Regions from separate parts of the Romboutsia hominis genome, predicted to be linked through region 2. Evidence: riboswitches for the same ligand, from Rfam matches in the RefSeq annotation. Region 2 holds a riboswitch; each other region holds the start of a gene.
The links. A riboswitch is a leader RNA that binds a small molecule or an ion and turns the genes downstream of it on or off. The one in region 2 is predicted to bind cyclic di-GMP.

Region 1 (10,698 bases), 480 kb from region 2:
AAAGATTAACCCTAGGTGATTTTTACTCTAATGAATTAAATAGTGAATATAATGTTATATATAGAACAATTGATGAATACATAGATGTTTTTAAAGTTCTTATAAATAATGGATTTAAGATTATAGAAAATGAAATGTTTCTAACTGATAAAAAACAATACAAAGAAACTGAGAGACACTATTTTATTTTAAATAGAGGTTAAACAATAAACTTATAACTAAAGTTACAATTTAAATCTTGGATTTATAGAAAGTAGTGTGATTAAAAATGAATGAAAAACAAAGAATAATAGAAATTTTAAAAACCTCAATAGAAGGGATTTCTTATATAATTAAAAATTTAAATACAGACTATGAGTTTATGTCTGAAATTTGTATACAAGCTATTAATACAGTTAAAAATAGCTTTGAAAATGCTAAAAAATGTGACGGTAGACTTTATAATCTATCAAATAGTATATTAGAAAAATTAAAAGATTTAAATAAAACAAAAGATACAGATACACTTTATGATTGCCAAGAAATTATTAATATGATAAATGATATGATAGATATTATAAATAAAAATATTAAGGAAAAATATAATATTGTTTTTATGCCATACAATGCATCTATGTGGAATAGCCTTGAAAGTATTTGGAAAGAAGCTAAAGAAGATGAAAATTGTAATTGTTATGTAGTACCAATTCCATATTATAAGTTAATTTATAATAGAAATGGGAATATGGACGCTATATTTACATATGAAGGTGATATGTTGCCTAAATATGTACCTATTACTGATTATAAAACATTTGATTTAGAAAAAATTAGTCCAGATGTTATATATATACACAATCAATATGATGAATATAATAATGCTACTAGAGTAGATAGCAACTATTTTTCTTATAATTTAAAAAAATATACAGATATGCTAGTATATGTTACTTATGGAATATTAGGTACTTATCCAATTTCATTTTATAAAGATTTTTACTCATTTATAGGAACAAGAGAATTTGATAAAGTTGTTGTACAATCTCATGCATTTGCAGACATTGCAGAATATAGTGGGGTAGCTAGAGAGAAATTATTGCCTCTTGGGTCACCTAAATTTGATGCTTTAGTTAGTAGTCTAAAATCAAATACTACAAATGACTATTATAAAAATAAATTTAAAGGTAAAAAGGTATTTTTATGGACTACAAACTTAATGAAAGTTATAAATGGAAGAGATAAAGTATTAGATGAAGTTGAAGAAGTCTTTAATAAAATTAGAAATGATTTAAACTATGGATTAATATATAGACCTCACCCACTGGAGCTGTCATATGTTAAATCAAGAGCCCCAGAATGCTATAAAAGATATAAAGAGTTATTAAGCTCAGCAAAAAATACAGAAAATATAATTATTGATAATTCACCTAGTTATTACGAAGCTTTTCAAATATCTGATGCACTAATAACAGATAGGTCTTCTGTATTAATTGAATATATGGCTACAGGAAAACCTGTTTTAATATATGACATAGAATTAAACAGAGAATACTATCATGAAAAAGTATTTGATATATTTTCTAATTATATAGTTGGTGAAGATGAAATGACTGTAGATAAATTTATAGATTTAGTAGTCAATAAAAAAGATTACAAAAAAGATAATAGAATTAATGCACTAAATACTGTTCTTTCAAATATTGATGGTAGTTGTGGAGAACAAGTTCACAAACATATAAAGCAGTGTATTGAAAATAATTATTTTTAAAATTTCACAATGATATTAAATACAAAAAGTCATGAATAACTTATTATATTAAGTAACTATTTTTACAAGACTTTTTGTATTTTATTATTAAAAATATTAAGTATTAATTAAAACAGGTATATAATTTTAACTATAAGAGTATTTATAATAATTAATAGTTTTATACATATCCCGATAAGTTCATAAAATAAATCTAAATTAAAAGTAGTTAAATTACTACTAAAGTCTTTAATCATTTTTCAAAATCATGAATTTTTATAATATTATATGAACACAATATTAAATTTTCTTTAAAGAAAGAATAAATTTTAATATTGCAAATGTTATAAAATTTATCTAAGTAAAAACTAACTTTACTATACATTTTGTTAGTATAATAAGCTTTGATTTATTAATAAGGTAGATAAGTATCATAAGAAATTTTATTAATATAATTGAGTGTTAAATCAATATTTATATCAAAAATATCTTTAGGAACTAATATAGATATAAATGTATTTAATTTTCTGGTTTTAATATTTTGAATTTATAAATAAAATTACAGTCATAATTGAAAAAAATAGGAATATTATCTAAATTTATAATATTTATGAATTAATCTGAATAAGGATGTTTAAGTTAAAAATTTTTAGTGATGTAGAATTTATTGTCTAATACATAATTTGTATTATTTTAATAAAAAATATAAAGTTCTAATTATATCAGCCGTATAATATAAAATACAATATAAAATATAATATAAAATAAAATTACACTTTGTGATTTAACAAATAAGTTTAAATGTATTTTTAATATTAGTTTGAAAAAAAATAGTAAGAAAATACAAATAAAAACTTGATTAAATGGTAATTATACTATAATATTTAGTGTATGGAAAAAAATGTCGAAAAGTGTAAAAAAAGAACGAAAAACAACGAAAAACAAAATAGGCAAGCTAGAGAAATCTAGTGACGCAAAACTATAGGAGCTAAAGTAGAAACTATGCTAGCCAGTTGCAAAAAACTGTGTGTTTTTGTTTTCGATATATAAGGTTTATAATTTTGGAGAATTATGAATAATATATAAATTATTTTGATTGTTTGTGTCCAAATTATGCATCTCTATTTATCGACGCTGATATTATATAACTCTCTTTAGAGTTATTTTTTTTTGAAGAAATAATATTTTAATAAATCTAATAATTCAATTATATTATCAAAGTTCATTATGTATCTTACATTTTTTATTATAGGAAAAATTATGTAATAGTATAAATTATATAGAAAAAAATAAGTAAAAGTTTACAATTAAAATGATAAGAAAATTAAATATAAGAAAACGAATAATAAATATATTGATTTAATTTTATATCTAAAATAATCAAATTCTAGCAATGATAGTATGCTATGTAGTATACAAAATTACTCTTTATAGAGTGGTTTTTTGATTTATAAAATTAATGGAGGAGAGTAATATGGAAATCTATAATTTAATGAAAATGGGATTAGATGCTACACATTTAAGGAGTAATGCCATTGCAGAAAATATTGCTAACATAAATACTCCAGGGTATAAAAGAAAGTATGTTAGTTTCGAAGATACTTTAAAGAATAAACTAGAAATTCCTAGTATAAAGTTAAAGGTTGATAAGGAATCTGTGGTCAGAGAAGATGGTAATAACGTTGATATTGAACATGAGAAGGTTAATCAAGCAGCTACGACATTAGAATATAATGCGTTAGTAAGTCTTACAAATATAAAAATCGCTATGACAAAAAGTATAATATCTGGGAGGTAAATAAATGAGTGTTTTTAGTGGTATGAGAATTAGTGCAAGTGGTCTGACAGCAGAACGTATGAGAATGGATATAATATCTTCGAATGTTGCTAATATGCAGACTACAAGAACTAAAAATGGAGGAGCATATAGGAGAAAAGTAGCTAGCTTTGAAGAAAATTATGATGAAAAATTAGGGATGTTAGGTGTTAAAACAAAAAAGATTGAAGAAGATAAATCTCCTCTCAGAAAAATATATGAACCAAATCATCCTGATGCAGACAAAGATGGATATGTAGAATATCCAAATGTAGATTTATTAGCTGAAATGTCAGATCTTATAAGTGCATCGAGAGCTTACGAATCTAATGTAGATACTTTAAATGCTCAAAAAAATATGATATCTAAAGCTTTAGAGATAGGTAGATAGAAAGTAGGTGGTTAAATGACAGGAATAAGCAATATAAATATTAATTCTGATATATTCTCTAATGCTATTAATAATAAGACTACATATAAAGTTAAAGGAAATGAAAAGCCAGACAAGCAATTTGAAGATGTTATAAAGAATGCTATAGGTAAGGTAAATGATAGTATTATAAATTCAAATGAAAAGATAGAAGCGCTTATAAAAGGTGAAGATGTTTCTATGCATGATGTTATGCTATCAGCACAAGAATCTCAAATGTCAGTGCAACTTATGATTGAGATTAGAAATAAGTTATATGATGCTTACCAAGAAATTAATAGAGTGCAATTGTAATTCCTTAATAAGGAGCAGATAGATGAATTTTAAAGAGATAATAGAAAAAATAAAAGATTTTATAAAAACAAGAAAAGAAAAATTTAAGGAAATGAGAAAAGAAAAGAAAATAGCCATTATAGTTGGAGTGATTGCAATTATATTAGCTATAATATTTGGAATTAAGTATAAAAATGATAATAAATATGATGTTCTTTTCTCGGGTTTAGATTCAAATGATGCATCTGTTATAACTAAAGAACTAGAAAAAGAAAAAATTGAAACGAAAATAGAGGGCGATAGTATATATGTACCTAAAGATCAGGTAGATAAGTTAAGACTTGAACTATCTGGAAAAGTTTCAAATGGTTCTAAAGGATTTGAACTTATGGATGAAGGATCATCGTTAGGTCTTACAGATGAAGAATTTGAGGTAAAAAAACAAAGAATGATTCAAGGTGAACTAGAAAAAACTATAAAAACTTTTCCGCAAGTACAAGATGCAAGAGTTCATATAACAGAAGGTGAAGAATCTGTATTTGCTAAAGAGAGCATACCTGGAAAAGCAGCCGTTTATGTAGATTTAAATGTAGGAGAACAATTAAGTCAAGAACAAGTTAAATCTATAATATCTTTAGTATCCGCAAGTACACCAAATATACCGAAACAAAATGTTGAGGTAATCAACCAAAATATGGTCTTATTATCAGAAGGAATATTTGATGAAAATGGAAAATCAAATTCTAGCGATAATTCTAATGGGATTGATATTGCAACTAAGGCAGAAAGAGATCTAGATAAAGGATTAGAAAGAGATATAGTTAGATTACTTGAACCTATATTTGGAGAGGGAAAAGTAAGAGCAACTGTTAATGCTGATTTGAATTTTGACACTAATGAAAAAACTCAAACGATAATAGATCCTAACAAGGTTATAGTAAGTGAGTCAAAAAGTGAAAATAAATCTACAGAGCCAGTAAATACAGGTGGTACTGTTGATAACAATATGAATAATAAAGGCAATGTAAATGATGGAACTACTGAAAGTAAAAGTGAAGATATAAAGTATGAAGTAGGAAAGACAGAAATTAAAACTGTTAAGGCTCAAGGTGAATTAAATAGAATAACTGCTTCGGTTGCTATAGATGGCAAATTAGATGCGGGAGATATTAAAGACGTTAAAGATATGGTATCTAATACCATTGGTGTAGAAAAAAATAGAGGCGATGATGTAGTAGTTGTTGCTATGGACTTTGAAGCAAATGCTAAAAAGAATCTAAAAAATGCATTAGGTGATGAAGATGAAGTGGCTAAGTTATTAAAAACAACAGGATATATAGTAGCCGGATTATTACTAGTTATAGTAATAGCACTTATAGCTATATTTGTTATTAAGAAAAAGAATAAATCTAAAGAAATTGATGAAATAGATGAATCTAATGAAATAGATATGATAAATCAAAAGCTAGAAGAAATGGAAAAACATAGGCTACACAATTTAGAAGATGATGAAGATAATATGACTTTAGAGGAAGAAGTTAAGATATACGCTTCAGAAAATATAGAAGAAGTTACAGAATTAATAAATAATTGGTTAAATGAGTAAAGGGTGGTAGTTTGTTTTGGAAAATGAAGTTACTAAATCAGTAGAGAGTACTAAATCAGGAAATGCATTTGATTTAGGTGATATACCTAAAGTGAGAAGAGTTACTGGTGCTAGAAAGGCAGCAGTACTCTTAATGACATTAGGGACTGACGTTTCAGCGGATATAGTTAAAAATCTATCTGATAAGAAAATACAAAGAATCGGTGTAGAAATAGCTAATATACACACTGTCAACGCAAGAGAAAGAAGAGAAATTCTCCAAGAATTTATAGAACTAAATAAAGGAAAAGAATTTGTGTTAAAAGGTGGTATAGACTATGCAAAATCACTGCTTAATGGAGCTTTAGGAAACCAAAGAGCTAATAAATTAATAGAAGGAATTAGATATGATGCTTATACAAAACTGTTTATGGCAGCGAGAAAAGCTGAACCAGAGCAGATATTAGCATGTATACAAGGTGAAAGTACACAAACTATAGCTATAATCTTATCTCACATACAATCAGACAAAGCAGCTTTGATATTAAGTGAGTTACCACCTAAGATTAAAAATGAAGTTTCACTAAAAATAGGATCAACATCATCAGTATCACCAAGTGTAATAAAGGCCATTGATGAAGCTGTAGAAATGAAATTATCAAAACTTGGACAAAGAGAAATGGAAAGTTCTGGTGGTGTTGATAGCTTGGTTGAAATACTTGGTAATGTAGATAGAAAAACAGAAAAAAGTATTATAAGTTACATAGAAGAAAGAAACAATGAATTAGCTGAGGATATAAAGGCCAATATGTTTATATTTGACGACATTGTAAGGCTTGAAAATTCTACTATTCAGAGAATTCTTAAAGAGGTTAATGTTAAAGATATTGCATTTGCTCTTAAGGGAGCATCTAAGGAAGTATCAAATGTCATATTTAGAAATCAATCTCAAAGGGCATCACAAGCTCTTAAAGAGGAAATTGATTTATTAGGAAAAATAAAAATATCTCAAGTAGAGGAAGCACAACAAAATATAGTTAATGTTATAAGACGACTTGAAGATATGGGTGAAATAACTTTAACAAGAGGATCAGATGATGAGTTTATCATGTAGTAACATAATAAAGGCTAAAAATGTTAATTTAAAAGGCGTAAAAACAATAAATAACCTCTCTCAAATTGAAAGTGAAGAAGAAAGAAAGCTTAGAGAAGACTTAGAAAAAAAATTAAGCGAAAAAAAAGAAGAAATAAATATTAAGTTACAAGAAGCTCAAAAAGAATATGATGACATTATAGACAAAGCTAAAGCTGAGGCAAGTCAGATAATTGAAGAAAGCAAGTTAGAAAGAGAAAATATAGAAAAAAAAGCTTATGAAGAAGGATACAATCAAGGCCTTAAAAACGGATATGAAGATGGATACAAAGAATCATATGAAGAAAATATAGAAAAGGCAAAAAAAGAGTCTGAAGAAATTGTAAATAATGCCAGTAAATTATTGATACAAGCCAAGGATAAAGTAGCTGAGTATATGAATCTAAATAAAGAAGAAATACTAAAAATTAGTATAAGTATAGCTCAACAAGTTCTAAGGGATGAATTCAAATCAGAATCATCTATGAATACTTTATTAACTAAGATAATTGAAGAGTATGAACTTAAGGAAAATATAGTGATAAAAGTAAATCCTTTATATAAAGATAGCTTAAATAATGAAATATTAAGTTTAAAAGAATGTAATAAACTTAAAGGCGACGTATTCGTTTTAGAAGATGAATCTATAGATATTGGAAATGCTATTATAGAGAATATAAAAGGAAGAATAATAGTAGGTGTAGATGCTGTAATAGATAAGGTTAAAGAGGAGCTATTATGATAGACATAGATTTTGAAAGAATACTTAGTAGGATAAAGGATATGCCTACTGTTATATCTGAAGGAAAAGTAAAAAAAGTTATAGGTCTTACAATAGAAGTCGAAGGTATAAAAGGATTTGTAGGTGAGTTATGCTCTGTATACAATAATTTAAATACCCCTATAAATTGTGAAGTTGTAGGTTTTAGAGATGGAGATGTAATACTTATGCCTCTTGGTGAGTTAACAGGAATTGGACCTGGTTGCAAAGTAATTGCACAAGGAGTACCACTTAGTGTTAAATGTAGTGATGAACTTTTAGGAAAAGTACTTGATGGCATAGGGAATCCAATAGATGAAAATATGATTTTACAAGGTGAGAGATATAGTTTATTTAATGAACCACCAGATCCAATGAGAAGACCTCGAATAACAAATATAATGCCAACAGGAATAAGAGCAATAGATGGATTTTTAACTTGTGGAGAAGGACAGAGAATAGGAATATTTGCAGGTAGTGGAGTTGGTAAAAGTACAACTTTAGGAATGATGGCAAGAACGGCAGAAGCAGATGTAAATGTTATAGCCCTTATTGGAGAAAGAGGAAGGGAAGTTTTAGACTTCATTGAGAGAGATTTAGGTGAAGAAGGCATGAAGAAGTCGGTAGTTGTTTGTGCTACATCAGATAAATCACCTTTAGTAAGATTAAAGGGAGCACTAACAGCTACATCTATTGCCGAGTACTTTAGAGATAAAGGTAAAAAAGTAATATTAATGATGGATTCTGTAACAAGATTTGCTATGGCTCAAAGAGAAGTTGGATTAGCTATAGGAGAACCGCCAGCACAAAAAGGATATACTCCTTCCGTATTTGCTATGTTACCAAAGCTTATGGAAAGGACAGGAATGTCTGAAAAAGGATCTATAACAGCTTTTTATACTGTTTTAGTTGATGGAGACGATTTTAATGAACCAATAGCAGATACTGTAAGAGGAATACTAGATGGACACATTGTTTTATCTAGGCAATTAGCACATAAAAATCATTATCCAGCTATAGATATATTAAACAGTGTAAGTAGACTTATGAAAGAAATTGCAGATGATAATCATAATAAAGCTGCATCATTTGCTAGAGATATACTTGCTACTTATAAAGAAGCTGAAGATTTAATAAATATTGGAGCTTATGAAGAAGGTTCAAATAAAAATATAGATATGTCTATTAAATATATAGACAGAGTAAATGATTATTTAAAACAAGGTGTTAATGATAGTACACCATTTAATGAAAGCAAAGAGTTATTAATTAATATGTTCAACTAAAGGAGACTGATGTAAGTGAGTAAGTTCAAATTCAAACTTCAAAAACTGCTAGATATAAAAGTAAAAGATGAGGAAGAAAGTAAATTAAGATATACACAAGCTCAAAATCAAAAAAGAATAATAGAGAATAATTTAAGGAATTTAGAAAATTCTTATAAAAAATACTCAGATATAGGAATGTCTAAAGATATAATTAGTCAAAAAATTACTATTAATTATTTAGCAGCACTTACTCAATCTATAAAATTAACTAGTGAAGATTTGAGAAAAGAAGAAATTAATGTTTCTAAAGCAAAAAAAGATTTTATAGAAAAACAAATAGATAGGAAATCTTTAGAAACCCTTAAAGAAAACGAACTTAATAGATTAAAAAAAGAAGAAGATAGATTAGAACAATTAAAAAATGACGAATTTGCATTATATGCATATATAAGAAATAGAACAAATATATCATAAAGGTGAATTAATATGAATTTAAATATGTCTATAAAAGCAATGACTAATGCAAAAGAAAATACTTTAAAAAAAACAGAGGGAAGTAAAGATATAGTCAATTGTTTTTTTGGCGAAATAGAATCAAAGCTTGAAGATATGAGTTTAAATTTCAATACAGATGAATCTAATAAAAAAGACATTGATTTTAATCTCCTTCAAAATATAATATTTAACCTTAAATACATATATAATTTCGTAAATGATGAGTTAAAAGAAGGTAAAGATGTAGAAGGGTTAAATGAAAGTATCAATAATATACAAGTTATTTTTGATTCTATGAATATAGATAAAAATAATTTAGAAATAAATATAAATAATAAAGAAGGATTAGAAACTTTAGAAAATACTTTAGGTGAAATTGAATTTAAGTCTAATTTATTAAGTAACAATGATAAAGATAAATTAAATGATTTATTAGAGAAAATAAATAATGATACAGAAAATATAATAAAAAAATTTGATATAAACGAAAACAAAAGTAGTAATAATATCAAATCAAAACCAACTTCAAATAGCAATGAATTATTAAATAATGATTTTGAAGATACTAAAAATTATAAAAAAAATGACTTAATAAAGGAAACTAAGTATAGAGAATTAGAAATTAATTCATTAATAAATAAAAAAAACTTAAATCAAAGTAGTAGTTTAGATAACAATGATCTACAAATAAGTAAGTTAGAAGACATCCTTAATAAAGGAAGCATAGGAAATCTAAATACAAATAATATTTTAAAAAATGAAAATACATATAATTTAAATGATAGCTCAGTTAAAGAGATTAGAAAAATATTTATAAATGAAGATATTATAAAAACAGTAAACTACTTAAAAAGAAGTGGTAATGAAGAAATAAAAATTAAAGTTAATCCAATAGAATTAGGAGAGATGACTATAAAACTTATAAAGCATGGAGAAGAAAATAGTTTATCTATAACTGTTAGTAAAAATAATATATTTGACTTGGTAAATAAAAATATAAATGATATAACTAAACATTTGAATGATATGAACATAAAAGTAAAAGATGTATCAATAAATATAAATTCAGAAAACCAAAATGTATTTTCAGACAATCTAAACCAAAATTTTAATAATAAAAATAGCCAGCAAGAAAGACAGAAAAATAACCAAAGACGTATAAGAGATATTATGTTAGAAGATATAAATGAAATCTCTAATATAGAAGAAGATA
Region 2 (10,698 bases):
TGGTAATGCAGGAAATGGAGCAGTGCATGCTTTATCATCTCCTTTAAGTGGAACATATCATGTACCTCATGGTGAAGCTAATTATCAATTTTTCACATCTGTTTTTAAAGTCTATAATAAAAAAAATCCAAGTGGAAAGATAATGGATTTAAATATTATTTTAAGTGGATTACTAGAATGTGAAGTTTGTAATGTATATGATGAAATGGAAAAGTTACTAAGTAATATTATAGAAAAAAAATCTTTAAGAGAGTACGGTATGAAGGAATCTGACATATTACTATTTACTGAAAATGTTATAGCTAACCAACAAAGATTACTTAGTCAGAGTTATACTTCATTATCAAAAGAAAATATTAAATATATTTATAATGAGTTATTCTAAATGCCTAATGTTAAATTTTACATTTATTTTATATTTAATAAAGTAAGATGTATTTTTCAATCTGAAAACATAGATGAATATATTTATATTAGATTAATAAAAAATAGGTGCGTTAAAGTAATTAAAAAATTACTTAATGCACTTTTTTATAGTACAAAAATTATACAAAATATATATGTATTAAGTATTACTTAAAAGTTAATTATAACATTAAAATAAAATACGTAAGTAGGGGGAAAACATCCGATATGATAAGAATGTTAGAGAATAAAGATATAGATAGAATAATGGAAATATGGTTAGAAAGTACTATAAAAGCTCATGATTTTATAGAAAAAAAATATTGGGAAGATAATTATAATACAGTAAAACATGATTATATACCTGTATCAGATGTTTTTGTTTATGAAGACGGAGAAAATATAAAAGGATTTATAGCAATTATAAATAGTGAATTTATAGGTGCATTATTTGTTGATAATAATTACCAAGATCGTGGAATTGGTAGAAAGTTAATTGAACATATCATTAATTTATACGATAACTTAACTTTATCTGTTTATAAAGATAATACAAAATCTGTTGAATTTTATAAAAAGATGAATTTTGAAGTTGTTAGTGAAAGTATTGATGAGGGCACTATGTGTATTGAATATACTATGAAAAATAAAAGTAAAATTCATAGATAAATTAGTTGGTTGGATAAGTAATATAGCTACACTTGATAAATAGATACAGTTGTTAGATTTAGTCTGAAGATTTATATAGAAGAATAATTTAAAATTTAAAAAAATGAAATCGAAGTCATATAAAAAGTAGGGGAATTTAAATAGAAAATTAAATTTATAAATAAAAGGTATTATCAAAATCTTGATAATACCTTTTATTCACTACTTAAGTAGTGAAACACCTTTGTTATAGTATTCATCCATCATATCCTTAGGAACCATACTTCCTCCAGTTGCCCAAGCTATATGAGTTATATTTTCTATCTTATCTTCAAGATTATTAGCTTTTAAATATTTCTTACCTTCTTCAGAAGTAAGTATATTTATTATACCTGGGACACCAGCAAGAGCTGAAGGTTCTAAGAATATATTTTCACTATCAGCCATTTTAGTTAATAATCTATACATATTTTCATCAGTAACAGAGTAGCATCCACTCATTAGTTTTTCTAATGTTTTACCAACAAATCCAGAAGCTCTACCAACAGCTAATCCATCAGCAGCAGTTATATTATCTATTCCAAAGTCTTGAACAGAAACTTTATCATGCTCACCAGTCATGCATCCTATCAACATGCATGGAGAATGTGTTGGTTCAGCAAAGAAGAAGTGTACATTATCTTTGTATAAAAGCTTAAGTCCAAAGGCAACTCCACCAGGACCACCACCAACACCGCATGGTAAGTATACAAATAATGGATGATTATCATCTACTTTTACATTCATATCTTTTAATTGTTTATTTAATCTTTTAGCAGCAACAGAGTACCCTAAGAATAAGTTTTTAGAGTTTTCATCATCTACGAAGTAGCTATTAGCATCTGCTTCAGCTTGTTTTCTTCCTTCTTCAACAGCTTTGCTATAATCAGATTCATACTCTATAACTTCAACACCTCTGCTTCTTAATAAATCTTTTTTCCATTGTCTAGCATCTGCAGACATATGAACTGTAACTTTAAAACCAAGTTTAGCACTCATTATACCTATACTTAAGCCTAAGTTTCCAGTAGAGCCAACTACTACAGAATATTGAGAAAAGAATTTTCTAACTTCATCGCTATCTAATTTAGCATAGTTGTCTTCTAATGATATTATATTGTTTGCTAAAGCTAAATCTTCAGCATGTTTTAATACTTCATATATTCCACCTCTAGCTTTTATAGATCCTGATACTTTAAGGTGACTGTCACATTTTAATAATAGATTTCCAACAAGTTCTTTACCACAGATTTCTTCTAGCGTAGCTTTCATGTTATCTATTTTAGCTATTGGAGATTCTATTATTCCATTTTCTGATTGAGTTTCAGGAAATACCTTTGCTATGTATGGAGCAAATCTATTTAATCTTGCTTCTGCATCTAGTACATCAGCTTCAGAAAGCGAAACATTTTCCATACCCTTATCAAAATTAGTATGAAGTGGATTTATCCATATTGATTCTTTTAAATCTATTATTTCTTGTAATGAAGGATATTCATCAATCCAAGTTGATATTTCTTTGTTTAAAACTTTTGCATTAGACATAATAATAACCATCCTTATATTTTTATTTTTAATTCTTAAAGATAAATATTTATATAAATTTACCTAAGATAAATGAAGTTTATATTAAAACTATTTGTTAATTTAAATAAGTATTAATTAATTTTATTTCAAATAATTAAATAATACTTAACTAATACTAACATTTTTTATGATTGACGTCAATTGAATTTAATTATTATTATAAAAGTTAAATAAAATTTAATTAAATTGATAAGAATAAGTTATATTGATATAATATGTAATGATAATTTCAAATACACAAAAGAGGTAAATTAACATATGAATGAAGTAGATATATCAAGAAATATTACTGAATATAGAAAAAGTAAAAATTTAACCATAAAAGAATTAGCTAACTTAACAGGTGTAACACCTTCTTTACTTAGTCAAATAGAAAAGGGAACATCAAACCCGTCTATAAATACGCTAAAACAAATTTCTAAGGCTTTAGATATACCCCTATTTAATTTTTTTATAAATGATAATCCTACTGAAAATTTAGTAGTTAGAAAAGATAGTCGAAAAAAAATAATGTTTGCTGAGGATGATAGCTTTGCTTATGAATTATTGACTCCAAACTCGCGAGGAACCATAGAGTTTATGCTTATGAAGATACCTAAAAGAGAGTCATCTTCAAAAGAACTTTTTAGTCATAAGGGCGAAGAAGTGGCTTATGTTATGAAAGGCTGTGTAAGTTTACATTTGATGAATACAGTTATTGAGTTAAATTGTGGAGATAGTGTAAAAATACCACCACACTCAAATCATAAGTGGGAAAATAATTCTGATGAGGATTGTGAGGTTATATTTGCAGTAACACCACCATCATTCTAAAAAATAAAAAATTTAAAATAAATTAGAAGAATAGAAGGATTTGTATAAAAAAGTACCTAAAGCTAAAATAGTTTTAGGTACTTTTTTTATATATTGCCATAATTATTCTGTTTAAATTTATTAAAAAGGTATATTAATTATAATAAGAAATAATTATAATAGATAAAAATTTAAAATAAACATAGAGGGAAAGGTATGCTATGGAAGAAGCAAAACTTATAAAGATGATAAATAATAATCCATTTGTTATAAAAACTATAAACAATCCAACAGATGAGATTAAGTTATTAGCTATAAAGAAAAATGGGCTTGTATTAGAGTATATAGAAAATCCAACTATAGAGATGCAAGAATTAGCTATAGACAACAATGCTAGAGCAATTAAATATATAGATAAACCAACAGAAGATATGATGATAAAAGCTGTAAGCGATGGATGGACTATTTTAGAGTGCATTAAAAATCCAACTGATAAGGTAATTAAATTAGCTATAGATAAAGCTGGATGGGCTATTAAATATGTTGAAAATCCAAATGAGGAGCTACAATTATTAGCAGTAAGGAAAGATTATGATTCATTAAAATATATAAAAAATCCTTATGAAAGTGTTCAAGAAGAGGCTGTAAAAATAAATTATACTGCATTAAGATATATAGATTCACCTAGCTATAATGCACAGATTTTAGCTATTAAAAGCAATGAATCGGCTATTAGATTTATAAAAAACTTGGATAAAAGTAAAATGTTAGAATTTTTAAAGGTAAATATTTTAACTATTAAATATATTTCAAATAAGATATCTAAAGAAGAATTAGAAGAAGTGTTAAAAGAAATGCTATCAAAGGAAGATATTGAAGAAAAATATGTTAGAGATTTTTTAAACTGTAAAACTATAGATAAAAATAATGATAATATATCCATGGATAAGATAATATTCATTCATAAATACGGAAGTAAAAAAGCTAAAAAAATAGCTGTAGATGAAAAACTTAAGATGATATAGGAGAAATAAAAAATGAATTTTATAGAGACATTAAAAAGCGTTGACTTAGTTTTAGCTACTGGGGAAGTACCTCTAGTAGTTGGCGAAAGTGGAATAGGAAAAACTGCATTAGCAAAAAAGCTTGCTAAAGAAAATGAGTGGAGTTTAATTGTTATTGATGGAAACTTACTTAAAGAAGGTGAAATAGGAGGCTTACCAACTGTAGAATCTTATATAATAAGCAATTCTAATGGTCAGGAAGTAGTAAAGAAAACAACAGTATATGCAGTTCATAACAAGCTAAGGGAAATTGATGAAGAAATATCTAAAGGAAGAAATGTTCTTTTATTTATAGATGAAATAAATCGTTGTGAGCATACGGTACAACAAGAGCTTATGAACTTAATATTAAATAGAGAAATAAATGGATATAAGTTACATGATGATGTAAAAATTTTAGCAGCAATGAATCCATCAAGCAAGTATGGTTCAGATTTTGATTATCAAGTTGTAGATATGGATGCAGCTCAAGAAAATAGATTTGTATGGCTAAATATGGAGTCTGATTATAATCAATGGCTAAAATGGGCAATAGGTGAAGGTCTTGAACAAAAGGTTATAGAGTTTATTTCAACCTTCCCAGAATATTTACACAAAATAAATGAAGGAGATGTATCAGCAACTCCAAGAAGTTATGAAAGAGTTTCTAAAAGTTACAAAGTATATAAGGATCAAAAAGATTCAATACCAAAGGCTGTATTTTTAAATGTTATAAAAGGAAATGTAGGTAAAGTTATCGCAGAGGAATTTATAAACTTTATTGAATCAGATTATAGTCCACTTATATCTTATGAAGAGGTTTTTTGTGGAGAAACTTTAAGTGAATCTGTTATAGAAAAAGTAAAAAATGAAAGTCATACAAGACTTTATTTATCAGTAATGAATATTTTAAGGGATTTAGAATCAAATATTAAAAATGAAGATTATGAGGCAAGCTATTATATTAATAGATTTGTACAGTTTTTAAAAGTATACCCTATAGATTTAATGGTAGGAATTATGAAAGAGATTAAAAATAGCTATAAAAAAGTATATGAAAAAGCTATAGAAAATGAAGAATTTGTAGAAGCTTACTTCGAATCTTATAAATTAATAAGGGGATAGCCTATGGAAACTTACTTTGATAAACAAAAAAGAGATCTTTATTATAAAACAGAAAAAATTATAGATACGTATGCTATGTTAAAAGCAAATCACAAGGGTGAAAAATTTGAGATAGATATACCACAAGATTTCAAAAATGAATTTTTCAGTTTAGTAGATAAAGTTAATCTAAGCCTTATGGAAGACAAAGATAATTTCTATGGATATTTTTTATTTCAAACATCAAGAGAAATAAGATTTGATATAAGTAGTCCCACTGCTATAAATTTTAAAGGTGCTAAGTATGTCATATACTTTAATCCAATAATTTTTTTAGACCTTAATATGAGACAAATGGAAAGTACAATTAAACATGAAATTCTTCATGTAATATCTATGCATTTAGTAAGAGCAAGAGAATTAAAAGGAAAATACAGTACATTAGCTATTAATATGGCGATGGATATAGTGGTTAATAAATATTTAAATAATTTACCACCATATGCTGTTACTTTAGAAAATGTAAATGTAAAATATAATTTAAAACTTGAGCCTTATGAGCCTTTTGAATACTATGTAGAAAAAATTCAAACTGAATTAGATTTACAAGAAGTAGATAAAGATGGCGAAGAAGATGATACTCGTCAGTCTGATGATATAGAAACTGAATACAATCCAGAAAAAACTCATGATATTTGGGAAGATTCTAGTAATATAGATGAGGAAACTCTTAAAGAATTTACCCAAAAAGCTATTAATAATTCTCAAAAAGGTAAAATTCCAGAATACTTAGATGGTATGATATCATCACTTAAAAATAGTAAAGGTGAATTGCCTTGGAACTTATATCTTAATAGATTGATGGGAACAGTCGAAAGCAATAAAAAGAAGACTATAACAAGAAGAAATAGAAGACAGCCAAATAGATTAGATTTGAGGGGACAGTTGAGATCTCATAAAGCAGAGATAGCTGTCGCACTTGATATAAGTGGAAGTATTAGTGATGAAGAATTTAAACAAGCTATTAAGGAAGTACTTAATATAGTAAAAAATTATAACCATGAAATTACAATCATAGAATGTGATAATGAAATTAGACGTGTGTATAAAGTCAAATCTGTAAAAGATATAAAAGAAAGGCTTAAAAGAAGAGGATCAACTAAATTTAGCCCAGTTTTTGAATATGCTAATAATAAAAAAATTAATTTATTGGTATACTTTACTGATGGTAAAGGAGAAGACAGGCTACAAGTAATACCTAGAGGATATAAAATTTTATGGGTTATTTCAGGAAGAGGAGACAAACTTTCATTAAGAGAGCCTTATGGAGCAGTTAAAAAACTTAGCAAGGTTAAAATAAAAGATGATACATTAGATATGAGTGATGTTAGAAATGATGGATATTCAATGAATAACCAAGCTCCAATTTTATAAATTTATGTATTAAATTCTGGTTATTCTAATAACATAATAATAAAATTTCAATGAGAAATATAATTTCTAAAGGAGATAATAATATTATGAAAGAAGCAGAAAGATTATTAAATGAATAATTTGCGATTATTTTAAATATTTCTCCTGATGAAGTAACCTCATATATATTAAGTCAAATATCAAAATAAAGTACTTTATACTATACTTTATTTAAAAATATTAAAATTAAAAAATCTCAAAAAGTATCTTAATTTAAGATATTTTTGAGATTTTTACTTTAAAGTAATACAATTATATTAATAATTAAGCTAATTTATTAAAGTTTTTTACCTAAACAAGCCATATAAATTACAAACTCATTTTCTCCATCTAAATCTAACATATTATCAATTATATCCTGATCATATATTCCGATAGCACAAGTCCCGTAATTAAGAGATTCTGATGCTATGTAAAGATTCTGGCAAACATGTCCAATATCTATAAGTATTTTCTTATGAGCAGTTATACTAAATCTATGTTCACTTCTATATGGAATACAACTCCAAGCAAACACAACGGCACTTTTAGATACGAAACCTTGAACAAAAGGTTGGTTTGGAGTTGCTTTATCTATTTCATCATCTATATTGCTTAAAGTCTTTATAAATAAAAGTTTATGTTCTAAAGGTAAATATCTGTAAACTCCACTCTTTAAACCATCAACATTATTTATTATTAAATATGTTTCAAATGGGTGAGTGCAACCAGCAGAAGGTACAGTTCTTAAGGCACTAAATTTATCTTTTACAGTTTGGATTCCTTGAGTAGCCCATAGTAAATACGAAAGTTCAGATAAATTTATTTTTTCATCACTATATTTTCTTATACTTCTTCTATCATTTATACAATCTAGTACGTTAGGTTTAACTAAAATGTCTTTGCTTACAGGAGGTAACTCTATTAAATTAGAATTTGAATCATATTCTTTTTGGAAAGAAGGAGCGGGTATTCCTTTTTGTTTATCCGTTTTTATCTGTTTTAGTATTTCAAAATCAGCTTTGAAAAATTCTCTGTTTTGTGCAATTTTATCCATAGATGTCTCCTTATTAAAATGTATAAATTTTTACACTTATTATACCATATATATAAATATAAGTGGAAAAAGCCTAAATGGTAAAAATTTCATATCAGAAGCTTAATTACAGATAAAAATTAATAAATATTTTTGTGTAGTAATAATTAATATTTGCTTTAATAGAATATATTCAAAAATATATTAAAATTATTTTAAATTAAAAAAAACTATTTTAATTTATAAAAAATTATGTATAATTAATATAGATGACTAAAAATTACATATTAGCAAACCTAGAGAAATCTAGCGACGCAAAGCTAAAGGGGCTAAGGTAAAATTAGACTATGCCAGCCAGTTGCCAAAGAATTGATATTCTTTGTTTTTATAGAGTTATCTTATGATATAATTGTAAGATTGTTTTATAATGTTTACTTTAGATGGCAACTACCCTTTATAAAGGGTAGTTTTTTATTTAATAAAAACAACTATAGCTCTATAGCAAGACTATATTTTGAAATTTGGGGTAAAATATTTAGTTATTGTAAATTCATATAATATAAGAGGGAGAATATTATGAAGAAAAAGATAGCATCAATATTGGCCATATCTGTTATAGCAACAAACAGCACACCTGCTTTAAATGTTTTTGCTAACGAAGTAATAAAGGAAAAAGCATTAGCGATAGAGGAACAAGTTTCTAAAAGTATGACAGTTAGTGATTTTAAAATTAAGAACAATCCTAACTTCGCTAAGTATAATGAACTTTATAGAGTTGAGATACAGTCTATAACAAACAATGGAAGAAGTTACCCAGGAACTAAGATAGAAAATGCTATAGATGGAAAACTTAATACACATTGGGAAACATACACTAGAAATACAAATGAATTTAAAAATGAAGTAATTGTGGAGTTTAAAGATATAGCCGAGATAAATAGATTAGCTTATGCTACAAGACAAGACGGGGCTAAAGGTAAAGGATATCCTACTAGTGCAGAGATATATGTTTCAGAGAGTGAAATAGGTGAAGATTTTAAACTAGCAGGAAAAATAGAAGGAAGTAAAGTTACAGGTGGAATGGTTGAATTTAAATTTGATACTGTAAGAGCAAAGAGAGTTAAATTCAAATTCGTAGAAGCACATGACGAGTGGGCAAGTGCCGCAGAGTTTTGGTTCTATAAAGAGGATAGAATTCTAGATAAGATGGAAAGATTATTTACTAATGCAAACATGAATGAAGTAAGTAAAGAGTTTGCAACTCCTGAAGCATTAAACACTTTAGAGAAAGAAACTGAAGGACATCCATTCCGCGATAGCTTTAAAGAATATATAGATAATGCAAGACTTGTTCTAGAGAACAAAGAGGTTAACTTTATTGAAACTAAAGTATCTAAGTTATTAGGGTATGGAACTGAAAACCAAAAAGCTTATGATGACAAGTTTATGTTAGGTAAAGACCACATCGTTAATACACAAGTAAATGGTGGAACTTACTCTACAACAAAAATAGAATATATGTATGATGGTGACCCTAATACACATTGGGAAACAAACAGAAGCAATGGTAATGGTTTCACTAATGAAGTGGTATTCACTTTTGATGAAATAGAACAACTTGATAGAATAGCATTATTACCTAGAAGCGGAAATCAAAAAGGATTTCCTACTAAGTATGAAATATATGCTTCAGAAACTTCTCAAGGGGATACATTCAAATTAGTTTCTAGCGGTACTGCAGAAGTTACTAAAGACTTCATGCAATTTAAATTTAACCCAACAAACTTTAAGAGACTGAAGTTTGTATTTAAAGAGTGCCATGAAAATAGACCATTCATATCAGAAGCTAGGTTCTATAAAGAAGATGCTTTATCAGAGAAAATGGATAAACTATTTACAGACAGTAATAAGAATACAGTAAACCCTGATTTTGGGACTTTAGAGAAACTTACTGCTTTAGAGAATGAAGCGAAGGCACATCCTTTATACAGTAAGTTCAAAGAAGATTTAGATGATGCTAAACTTGTATTAGAAGGTAACGAGGTAACTTATGCAGATGCTAAAGTTTCGAAGTTTAAAGCTTTTGGAACTCCAGAGTTAGCAGAGTATGATAAGACTTATAAGATAGATAATAGTCATATAAAGAATATAACTACTAACGGTAGACATTGGTCAAATCAAACTATAGATAAAGCTATAGATGGTGATCCTAACACTAATTGGCATTCTGATGCTAGAAATAGCGAAACTCATACAAACGAAGTTATAATGACTTTAGACCAAATAAGAACTTTAGATAGAATAGTATATTATTCTCCGAGAGATAGAGGTTTCGCAGAGAAGTTCGATATCTATACTTCTAAGACTAGTGAAGGAGACACATTTACTAAAGTAACTAGTGGTAGTGCTTCAAGAACTGGAGACTCTATATCTATAAAGTTTAATCCAACTCAAGCTAGAAGAGTTAAGTTTGTTTATAAGCAAGGATATGAAGGTTGGGCTTTAGCGTCAGAGTTCGGATTATATAAACAAGACCAAACTCTAGATAAAATACAAAGGTTATTCACTGATGATACTATGTCTAAAGTAAGT
Region 3 (10,698 bases), 770 kb from region 2:
GAAATGGGAGATTATGCATTTCCTTGCTTTAAATTAGCAAAAGTATTTAGAAAAGCTCCAAATATGATAGCGGCAGAATTAGCAGAAAAAATAGAAGCTAAAGGAGCAATATCTAAGGTATTACCTTTAGGAGGATATGTTAACTTCTTCGTTGACAAATCTCAATTAGCTAAAAATGTTATAAATGATGTTTTAACTCAAAAAGAAAAGTACGGACACAGTGATTTAGGAAAGGATAAGACAGTTGTAATAGACTTCTCATCTCCAAATATCGCTAAGCCATTCCATATAGGGCATATAAGAACTACTGTTATAGGAAATTCTTTATACAAAATATATGATTCTCAAGGATACAATACAGTAAGAATAAATCACTTAGGAGACTACGGAACTCAATTTGGTAAGTTAATAGTGGCTTTCAAATTATGGGGTAGTAAAGAAGCTGTAGAAGCCAACCCAATACCAGAATTATTAAAATTATACATACAATTCCATGATGAAGCTGAAAAGCACCCAGAGATGGAAGATGAGGCAAGAGCTTGGTTCACTAAATTAGAAAATGGAGATGCTGAAGCTAAAGCATTATGGCAATGGTTCAGAGATGAAAGTTTAAAAGAATTTGCTAGAGTTTATGACTTATTAGATATAGAGTTTGATTCATATAATGGAGAAAGTTTCTACTCTGACAAAATGGACTCAGTAATAGAAACTATAAAAGAAAAAGGATTATTAAAAGAATCTCAAGGAACAAATGTTGTTGAGTTAGAAGAATTCAATATGCCACCAGCTCTTATAACTAAAAATGATGGTTCAACATTATACATGACTAGAGACTTAGCAGCTGCAGTTTATAGAAAGAATAATTATGATTTCGACAAGTGTATATATGTAGTTGGTTCTCAACAAAGCTTACATTTCCAACAATTATTCAAAGTTCTAGAATTAGTTGGATTTGAATGGGCTAAAGATATGGTACATGTACCATTTGGTATGGTTGCTTTAGAAAATGGAACAATGTCTACAAGAAAAGGTAGAGTAGTATTCTTAGAAGACGTATTAAAGCAAGCTATAGAAAAAACAAAAGAAACAATGTTAGCTAAAAATCCTAATGCATTAAATGTTGATGAAATAGCTAAGCAAGTAGGTGTTGGAGCTGTTGTGTTCCAAGAGCTATCTAACAGCAGAATAAAAGATTATACATTCTCATGGGAAAGAACTTTAAGCTTTGATGGAGAAACTGGACCATACGTTCAATATACTCATGCAAGATGTTGTGCAGTTTTAAGAAAAGCTAATGAAGAAATAACTACAGATATAAATTATGAATTATTAAATGATGAAGATAGTTCAGAAGTATTAAAGGTTATAGCATCTTTCAACAAGTCTATACTTAATGCTTTAAGAAAGAATGAACCACACATAATAACTAGATTTGTATTAGATTTAGCACAAGCATTCAATAAATTTTACCATGACAATGCCATATTAGTTGAAGATGTTGAATTAAGAAAAGCAAGACTTGCTTTAGTTGCTGCTACTAGACAAACAATAGAGAATGCTCTTAAGTTATTAGGTATGCATGCACCAGAAAGAATGTAATTATAATATTGATTAAAAATTAATATTATAATTTAGATATAATATACAGTGGTAGCTAAAACTATTGGTTCTAGTTACCACTATAATATTTTCTAATATATTTATTTTAAATTTATGTAAAAATATAATTAGTAATAATTTATATAGTTTATTAAATATAATTAAGTTTTAAAATGGCAGTGAAAAACTGTCTCTTTTTTTTGGTTAGTCAAAGCAAAGTATATTAAGTATAATAGATGATAACAATAAAGTAATATAGAGTTTCATATGAGAAAGGTTAAGAGTATGATAGCTAATACTACAATAGAAAATAATATAAAAAATGCATATATATCAGCATTTGAAATGAATGACAAATCATTAAAAGATTTAATAATAATAAATACAAAATGTCTTATTGATGATAAAATACAGAGATATGTATATATAGATAGCAATAGACTAAGAGATGAATTAATATACTATAAATTTTATGGAGAGAAGTTAAGTAGTAAAAATATAATAAATATATTACTTCCAGTAATACTTTCAAACACAAACGCAGATAAAAGTGAAGAAGTTGTTATTGATTTAGTGAGTAAGTATATAAGGTTTCTTAAAATAGAAGAAAATACATATGAGTATATATTAAGTGCTATTTGCTATAATATTATAATCCATAAATTAATAGAAAATAAAAATGTAGAATATGAAGAATTATTGCAAAGTGCAAAAGAAAAAATTATAGGATTTACAATGGAATTAGATAAATCTCAAGTAGTTAAGTTTCAAATGGAACGAATTAAAGCAATACAAATAATAGACAAGTATATAGATTTAAAAGTATATGAATACGAAGAAGATAAAGTATTAATAAATATGTTAAATGTATTGTATGATATATATATTGAAGATAGGGAAATAAGTGATAATGGAATATTAAGTATAAAAAAATCTATACTATCTATACTAAACTTCGAAGAGAATTTAAATATAAACAATATAGACTTCACCTTATCAATGGCTGAATATGTAATTAAACTAAGAAAATATATAATTAACAAAAAGATTTATAATAATCGTGTAGATCCAAGATCCCTAATTAAATTAGAAGTAGGGGAAATTACTATAGATCCGATATTTAATCAAATTGAAATTATAAAAAAAGATTTTAAAAATGATATTCTTGAGATAGGAGTCAAAGCTAAATCAGGAATATATAATCTTAAATTTAAAAAATCTTAGTTAGTATTTTCTAGGTAATTAACAAAATCTTCTTCGCTAGTGTTAGTTAAAAAGCATAGTTCTTTTATTATACTGTTTCTTAAATCTATAAATTCATTAAGTCCAGTATTTTCATTTGTATACTCTAAGGCTTTTATAATAAGCAATAAGTCCCTTTTTGATAAGGCATTGATAGATACTTGATCGATTAATTCCATAAAAAACTTCCTTTCTAAATTAGATATAATTATGATACTATTATTCTACAAAAAGGTTTAAAAAACCTTCTATTAAAGAAAAAAATGATAATATACTACATATAGTATTTTAACCTAAAATGTACAGAAAATCATAGCATAAATGAAAAAAGAGGTGAAATAATTGAAAATTTTATTAACAACGTTAAATTCAAAATTTATACATACAAATTTAGCAATAAGATATTTAAAAGAGTTTGTAAAAGACTTAGTAGAAGTAGATTTAAAAGAATATACAATAAATAATGATTTAGATTATATATTAAAAGATATACACAAACATGATTATGATGTAATACTATTTTCAACTTATATATGGAACGTAAACGATATAGTTAGATTATGCCATAATATAAAGAAAGTAAAGCCAAGTATAAAGATAGCTCTAGGTGGGCCAGAGGTAACTTATGATAGCGAAAGCTTTATGGAAAAGCACTCATTTGTAGACTATATACTTTATGGAGAGGGAGAATTAGTTTTTAGAGATTTGGTAATGTATCTAAAAGGACAAAAATCTTTAGAAGATGTAGAAGGTATAGTTTATAGAAATAACGATGAGATAGTTGTAACTAAACCTAAGGAATTATTACAAAATCTAGATGAAATACCTAGTCCTTATGATCATTTAAATCCAGCAGAATATGAAAATAGAATTGTTTACTATGAAACATCTAGAGGGTGTCCTTTTAATTGCCAATACTGCTTATCTTCAACACTTGAAGGATTAAGATATTTTAGTATAGATAGAGTAAAAAAAGATTTAAAGGCATTAATAGATGCAAGGGTATCTCAAATAAAGTTTATAGACAGAACTTTCAATGCTAACAAGAAGTTTGCACAAGAAATAATGAATTTCCTTATGGAAAATGACAATGGTTATACAACATATCATTTTGAAGTCACAGCACACTTATTAGATGAGGAAACATTAAACTTCTTAAAAGATTGCAAAGAAGGGTTATTCCAATTTGAAATAGGAGTACAAAGTACAAACCAGAAAACTCTTGATGCAGTTGGAAGAAGAGATGATTTTGAAAAATTATCTTATGCAGTTAAAAAAGTAGCATCGTATAGAAATATACATCAACATTTAGATTTAATAGCGGGACTTCCATATGAAGATTATGCAAGCTTTGAAAATTCATTTAATGATGTATTTAATTTAGGTATAGAGCATATACAATTAGGGTTCTTAAAGATGATAAAAGGAACTGGTATAAGAAATACTGCAAAAGAACATGGATATAGATACAAAGATTATACACCATATGAAGTATTATATAATGATTATATAAGTTATAGCGAAATGATAAAGTTAAAAGATATAGAAGAAATACTAGAAAGATACTATAACTCTAAAAACTTTGTATTGTCAATGAGATACATAATACATAATTATTATGAGCAAAGTCCATTTAAATTCTTTGAAGAATTTGCAACTTACTTTGATGAAAATGGGTATTTTGATGTAGCACAAGGTAAGAATCAATTATATAAAATATTATTAGATTTCTACAACGATAAGATAAATGATAAAAATGAATTATTTAATGATATATTAAAGTATGATTATATATCATTAGGTAAAACTTCAAATTTACCTCAAATATTCAATAAAGAAGATGTAGAAGATTTTAAAAATAGATGTCATATGTTCTTACAAAATGAAGATAACATATTAAAATATATACCACAGTTTGAAAATAAACCAGCTAAGCATATAATAAAATATGTTCATTTTGAACCATTTAGATTCGATATATTAAAGTTAAAAGAAGATATACATGCTGATATAAAAGAGATAAAAAATATAATTTTATTTGTCTATGATGATGATAACAAAGTTTTTGAAAAGTCAAAGTCATATAGTGTTAACATATAATATTAAATGCTAATTATTACATATTGGTATTATATATTATGAAAACATATCACATAAATTTTTAATGGGTATAAACATTAATAGATTAAAAATTATTATGTGAAGTTACAAAGGAGGAAAAAATGAAGTTTAAAATAGAAAAGTATTTATTAAAGAAAACAGAAGAATTATCTTTTATAACTATAAAACATGGTGGAGAATTTAACTTAGAAGGTTACACTATACCTAAGGGTGGATTAGATGTACCTATAAAAAATGAGGTATTAGTTAAAGGAATAAAAGAAAAGACAGCACAAGATAAGATAAATACAATGTCTATAGCAGATGCTATGATATATATAATGGGTATTGATAGCCAATTTAAGTATAATGAAGAATACAGAAAATTTTTAGATGCTTTTAGCAAAAAAGTAAATATAAATATAAAAGAATATATGGGCTATATGTCTAAAAAATACTTTGATATTGGTGAGATAACTGATTCGTTAATATACTTAAAAGCTATGATAAGTATGTATCCAAATGACATAGATGGATTATATCATTATTCAATAGTTTGCCAGGAACTAGCAAAGCAGTATCAAAAAGATATGGACAAAGAAGCTATGAATAAGTTTTTATTAGAAGCCTTAGAAAAGTTGGAAATGGTTATACAATTAGATGAAAACTTTGCTTTAGCTTACTATCATTTAGGATACCATTACTACAATCAAGGTCAATATTTAAAGGCTAGAGTTATATGGGAAGAAGCACAAAAATTAGGGTTAGATGCAGACTTAATGGCAGAGGTTCAAGAAAATATAGGAAAGATGGACTTTAAAGTTCAATATGAAGAAGGTTATAATTTAGTATTCCAAGGAAAATGTGAAGAAGGACTAGAAAAATTATTACCTCTTGAACAAGATCATCCTGATTGGTGGAACTTATTATTTATGATAGGATTAGCTTATAAAAATATGGGTGAATTTGAAGAAGCTAAGAAATATTTTGAAAAAATACTTATAACTAAACCACATCAAGTAGATACAATGGTTGAACTAGGCCTTTGTGAAGCTAGTATGTTCAATATAGATAAAGCTATAGAACACTTTGAACAAGCAGCTAAAATAAAAGAAGATCCAGAAATATTATGCAATTTAGGGATGGCATATCTAAACAAAGGTGATATAGATGATGCTATATATTATATAGAAAGAGCTTATGAATTAGATCCACAAGATGAAATTACAGTGGCATGTTTAAGAGAACTTGATAAATATAGATAAAAAATAAGTTAAAATTTACTATAAAAAAATCTAAAATTGACTTTAACTAAATTAAAGGGTATAATAAATCACTGAGATTATATAATTATATTCAAAAGTTAAAATTAGGAGCGAAGAAGTATACCTTGTATATGGGCACTTGAGGTATATGGAGTTAATAGTGCAACCGACTATTCAGATAATATTTAAATATTATTCGAATAGTCTTTTTTATTTTAAGATACAAGTTTATTGATAAGATATTAATGAAAATTAAATGAAAGCTAACAATTTTATATAGCATAAATGCGAACAAATTAAAATAATTAAAAGGACATAAATACATATAAGCTAAAAATAGGAATGAAGAAGTATACCTTGTATATGGGCACTTGAGGTATATGGAGTTAATAGTGCAACCGACTATTCAGATAATAAATCATTATTATCTTGAATAGTCTTTTTTATTTTAAAATAAAAGTTTATTGATAAGACATTAATGAAAATTAAATGAAAGCTAACAATTTTATATAGCATAAATGCACACAAAGCAAAATTATTAAAAGGGCATAAATACATATAAGCTAAAAATAGGAATGAAGAAGTATACCTTGTATATGGGCACTTGAGGTATATGGAGTTAATAGTGCAACCGACTATTCAGATAATAAATCATCATTATCTTGAATAGTCTTTTTTATTTTAAAATAAAAAGATTTAAAAAGGGTGGTGAAATTTATTGAAAAATAAATACAAGTTAGGAAAAAAAATAATATCGATACTTACGTCAGTACTAATGGTTATAAATGTGTTAATTAATACACATTTTGCGTATGCTGAAGAAGTTAAGACAGATAATCAAGGGGATACAATAGAAGTATCTATAACATGTGATAAAAAAGAGATTGAGCCTGGAGAAAAATTGAATTTTAAACTAGAGTATAAGGCTAAATATGGTCCAGGGAGTATAAAACCAGGTGATACTATAGAATTTGAAATGCCTAGTTGGCTTGAAAGATTTAGCTTTAAATTCCCCCCAGAGCATTTTAAAAGTGTACAAATGGAAGGTAATAAAGTAGTAGCAACTTTTGGGGATGATGTTTATGATGCAATAGGAGGATATGTTAATGTATCAGCATATGCAGATAAAACGGAAGAAGTAGATAATCAGAAGATAGAGGTATGGATTGATGGAAAACCAGTTACTAGCATAGAAATAGCTATAAAACCATCTAATGAAACAGAGCCTATAATAGATAGACAGATTCTTAAAACTATAAATAATTATGACCATGTAGATTCAGATGGAAATACGGTAGGAAATATATATTATCCAGTACTAGGAAAAACTCAACAATATAGAGTATATGTTAATGAGAAATTTTCAAATATATCAAATGCAGTATTAACAGATAATATGCCTGAAGGAATGGAGCTTATACCAAGTTCTGTAAATGTAATTAAAATAGAAAGAGATAGCGCAGAAACAGATGTCACAGATAGCTTAAATATAAGCAAATCATCTAATAGGCTTAGTATAAACTTTGGAAATATTAAAGATAAATATATTGTAACTTATAAGACAAAGATTACTCAAAATTTGAGTTCTTATAAGAATACAGCAGTATTTAATAAAAGCGATGGTAAGTTAAATAGTACTGTTATATTAAAACAAAAAAATGAAGCAAAAGATGTTATAAGTAAGTATAGTTATACCTCTGCTAAAAATTCAGAAGGTAAAAATGTAGCATCTATGAACGAAAATGTAAGATATAGAATAGATATTAATGAAAATAGGTCAAATCTTAAAAATGTAACTTTAAATGACTTTACACCTAAAGGAATGGAACTTTTAAAGGACAGTATAAGTATAGGTAAATACAATAAAGATGAAAGCTTTGAGTGGGTAACAGATCAATTTAAAGATAAAATAAACACTAATAATGGAAATTTAACTATAAATTTTGGAAACGTAGATGATTACTATATTGTTTGTTACGACATGAAGATTACAAATGTTGAAGATTCATACTCAAATACTGCAAAGTTATCATACAATGGAACTAGAAATAGTGTTGATGATACGGTTAAATATGAATACAATGCAGGAGCTATAAATGCTCACAAATCTGTTGATAAGACTAAATTAGAAAAAGATGATGACCAAAGTGTTGTATATTCTATAAACTTTGAGAGTTTTGGTGTATTCCAAAAGGGATATATAGATTTAGTAGATAAATTAGATCCGAACGTAAAGATCGTAAAAGTTGAAGTTCCAGATGCTTTTTCTAGTAAAATAGATAAAGCAAATAATACAGTCAATATTATCAATGATAAGGGACAAATAAATTACAAAGAAAATTTAGAAGTAAAAATATATACTGATTTTAGCAATGTAAAAGATGGAACAACTGTATCAAATATAGCTAAAATAAATGGTAATCCAAGTAATAAAGTTGAAACTAAAAAGGGATATGCTTTTGAAGCTATTAAAGTTGATAGTGAAAATAAGGAAAGTAAGCTTAGTGGAGCTATATTTAATCTAAAAGATTCTAATAAGAAAGTTATAGGAAAATTAACTAGTGATGAGAATGGATTAATTAAATCAGATGTAGATAATGTAGGAACATATTATTTACAAGAAGTAAAAGCTCCAGAGGGATATTCAGTAGATGGAAAAGACATAAAGTTTACTATAGAAAAAAGTGATATAGGAACTGTTAAAAATATAGGAACTATAACAAATGAGAAAACAAATGGAGAAGTAGAAATAAAGAAAGTAGATAAAGATAATACAAGTAAAGTGTTACCAGGAACAGAGTTTGAAATACAAACACAAGATGGGCAAAAGGTAACAACGATAATAACTGGAAAGGACGGAATAGCAAGAGCAAGTCTAAAGCCAGGAAAGTATAAAGCAGTAGAAACAAAAGCATCCAAAGGATATATATTAACAAATGAAGTACAAAACTTCGAAATAAAGTTTAATCAAAAGGAAGATGCAAAATTAGTATTTGAAAATGAGAAGCAAGAAATTCCTACTGAAAAAATTAACAATAAGTTAAATGAATCAGAGAATAAATCAAGTGGAGAAGTAGAAATAAAGAAAGTAGATAAAGATGATACAAGTAAGGTGTTACCAGGGACAGAGTTCGAAATCCAAACACAAGATGGGAAAAAGGTGACAACGATAATAACTGGAGAAGACGGTATAGCAAGAGCAACTTTAAAGCCGGGAGAATATAGAGCAGTAGAAACAAAAGCATCAGAAGGATATGTATTAACAAATGAAGTACAAAATTTTGAGATAAAGCCTAATCAAAAAGAAAATATAAAATTAGTTTTTGAAAATAAGAGGGAAGAATTGCCTGTAAAAGATACTAATAATAAGCAAAGTGAATCAGAAGATAAATATAATAATGATAATAAAGTAGTAGATGAAAAAACAAATGGAGAAGTAGAAATAAAGGAAGTTGATAAAGACAATCCAAGTAAAATGTTGCCAGGAACAGAGTTTGAAATCCAAACACAAGATGGAAAAAATGTGACAACAACAACAACTGGAAAAGACGGAACAGCTACAGTAAGTCTAGAACCAGGCAAGTATAAAGCAGTAGAAACAAAATCATCAGAAGGGTACCCATTAACAAATGAAGTACAAAATTTTGAGATAAAGCCTAATCAAAAAGAAAATGTAAAATTAGTTTTTGAAAATGAGAAAGATGAAGTGTCTGAAAAAAATACTAATAGCAAGACAAAGGAATTAGAGCATAAATATAATAATGATAATAAAGTATTAGATAAAACTACTAATACTCCTAAAACAGGAGAAGAATCTATAATAGGATATATTGCATTAGTTATATTAGCTTTAGTGGGGATTGTATTTATAAACAAGAGAAAGTAAATAAAAAAATAGTATTAGTGTATTATGCTAATACTATTTTTTTAATTTTATAGAATATTTAGACTATACTACTAGAAAACTATTTTAGTACTAAATGTGATATTATTTAAATATATATAACAAGGGGGAGTATGAGATGATAAAAGATTTACACGATATGTTAGACAAACTAAAGCAAGAAGAAAAAGTAATACTTTCAGTTGCAGCAGCAGAAGATAGAGAAGTTTTATTAGCTATAAAGGATGCAGTTAATAAAGAAGTTATACAACCTATATTAGTAGGACAAGCAGATAAAATAAAGTCTATATCAAATGACATAAACTTTGAGTTAGAAGGTATAACTATAATAGACTCGCCAAGTATAGAAGAAAGTGCAAAGATTGCCGTAGAGTTAGTGTCTAAACAAGAAGCTGATTTTGTTATGAAGGGATTACTTGATACATCAATACTATTAAAGTCAGTGCTCAATAAAGAGTATGGACTTAGAACAGAGAGTTTACTTAGTCATGTAATGATATATCAACTTGAAAACTACCATAAGCTTTTAATATTAACAGATGGCGGAATGAACATATCTCCAGATTATGAACAAAAAGAAAAAATACT

Region 1: another riboswitch for cyclic di-GMP. It lies ahead of FRIFI_RS03600 (flagellar basal body protein); the one in region 2 lies ahead of FRIFI_RS01350 (NPCBM/NEW2 domain-containing protein).
Region 3: another riboswitch for cyclic di-GMP. It lies ahead of FRIFI_RS12405 (SpaA isopeptide-forming pilin-related protein); the one in region 2 lies ahead of FRIFI_RS01350 (NPCBM/NEW2 domain-containing protein).

Annotation. Positions count from the first base shown of each region.
Region 1 is NZ_LN650648.1:767,793-778,490, forward strand. It holds gene FRIFI_RS03590 (class I SAM-dependent methyltransferase) at 1-203, shown strand, start outside; gene FRIFI_RS03595 (CDP-glycerol glycerophosphotransferase family protein) at 269-1,747, shown strand; cyclic di-GMP riboswitch class I at 2,666-2,747, shown strand; gene FRIFI_RS03600 (flagellar basal body protein) at 3,201-3,524, shown strand; gene flgC (flagellar basal body rod protein FlgC) at 3,529-3,933, shown strand; gene fliE (flagellar hook-basal body complex protein FliE) at 3,949-4,266, shown strand; gene fliF (flagellar basal-body MS-ring/collar protein FliF) at 4,289-5,851, shown strand; gene fliG (flagellar motor switch protein FliG) at 5,868-6,944, shown strand; gene FRIFI_RS03625 (FliH/SctL family protein) at 6,925-7,704, shown strand; gene fliI (flagellar protein export ATPase FliI) at 7,701-9,008, shown strand; gene fliJ (flagellar export protein FliJ) at 9,024-9,464, shown strand; gene FRIFI_RS03640 (flagellar hook-length control protein FliK) at 9,477-10,698, shown strand, end outside.
Region 2 is NZ_LN650648.1:282,859-293,556, forward strand. It holds gene FRIFI_RS01310 (4-hydroxybutyrate dehydrogenase) at 1-385, shown strand, start outside; gene FRIFI_RS01315 (N-acetyltransferase) at 634-1,074, shown strand; gene FRIFI_RS01320 (D-serine ammonia-lyase) at 1,276-2,637, opposite strand; gene FRIFI_RS01325 (helix-turn-helix domain-containing protein) at 2,938-3,492, shown strand; gene FRIFI_RS01330 (hypothetical protein) at 3,693-4,496, shown strand; gene FRIFI_RS01335 (ATP-binding protein) at 4,509-5,639, shown strand; gene FRIFI_RS01340 (vWA domain-containing protein) at 5,643-7,052, shown strand; gene FRIFI_RS01345 (SagB/ThcOx family dehydrogenase) at 7,369-8,127, opposite strand; cyclic di-GMP riboswitch class I at 8,386-8,472, shown strand; gene FRIFI_RS01350 (NPCBM/NEW2 domain-containing protein) at 8,683-10,698, shown strand, end outside.
Region 3 is NZ_LN650648.1:2,547,772-2,558,469, reverse strand. It holds gene argS (arginine--tRNA ligase) at 1-1,599, shown strand, start outside; gene FRIFI_RS12425 (hypothetical protein) at 1,867-2,823, shown strand; gene FRIFI_RS12420 (hypothetical protein) at 2,820-3,020, opposite strand; gene FRIFI_RS12415 (B12-binding domain-containing radical SAM protein) at 3,184-4,941, shown strand; gene FRIFI_RS12410 (tetratricopeptide repeat protein) at 5,064-6,206, shown strand; cyclic di-GMP riboswitch class II at 6,304-6,386, shown strand; cyclic di-GMP riboswitch class II at 6,536-6,619, shown strand; cyclic di-GMP riboswitch class II at 6,769-6,852, shown strand; gene FRIFI_RS12405 (SpaA isopeptide-forming pilin-related protein) at 6,925-10,092, shown strand; gene FRIFI_RS12400 (bifunctional enoyl-CoA hydratase/phosphate acetyltransferase) at 10,229-10,698, shown strand, end outside.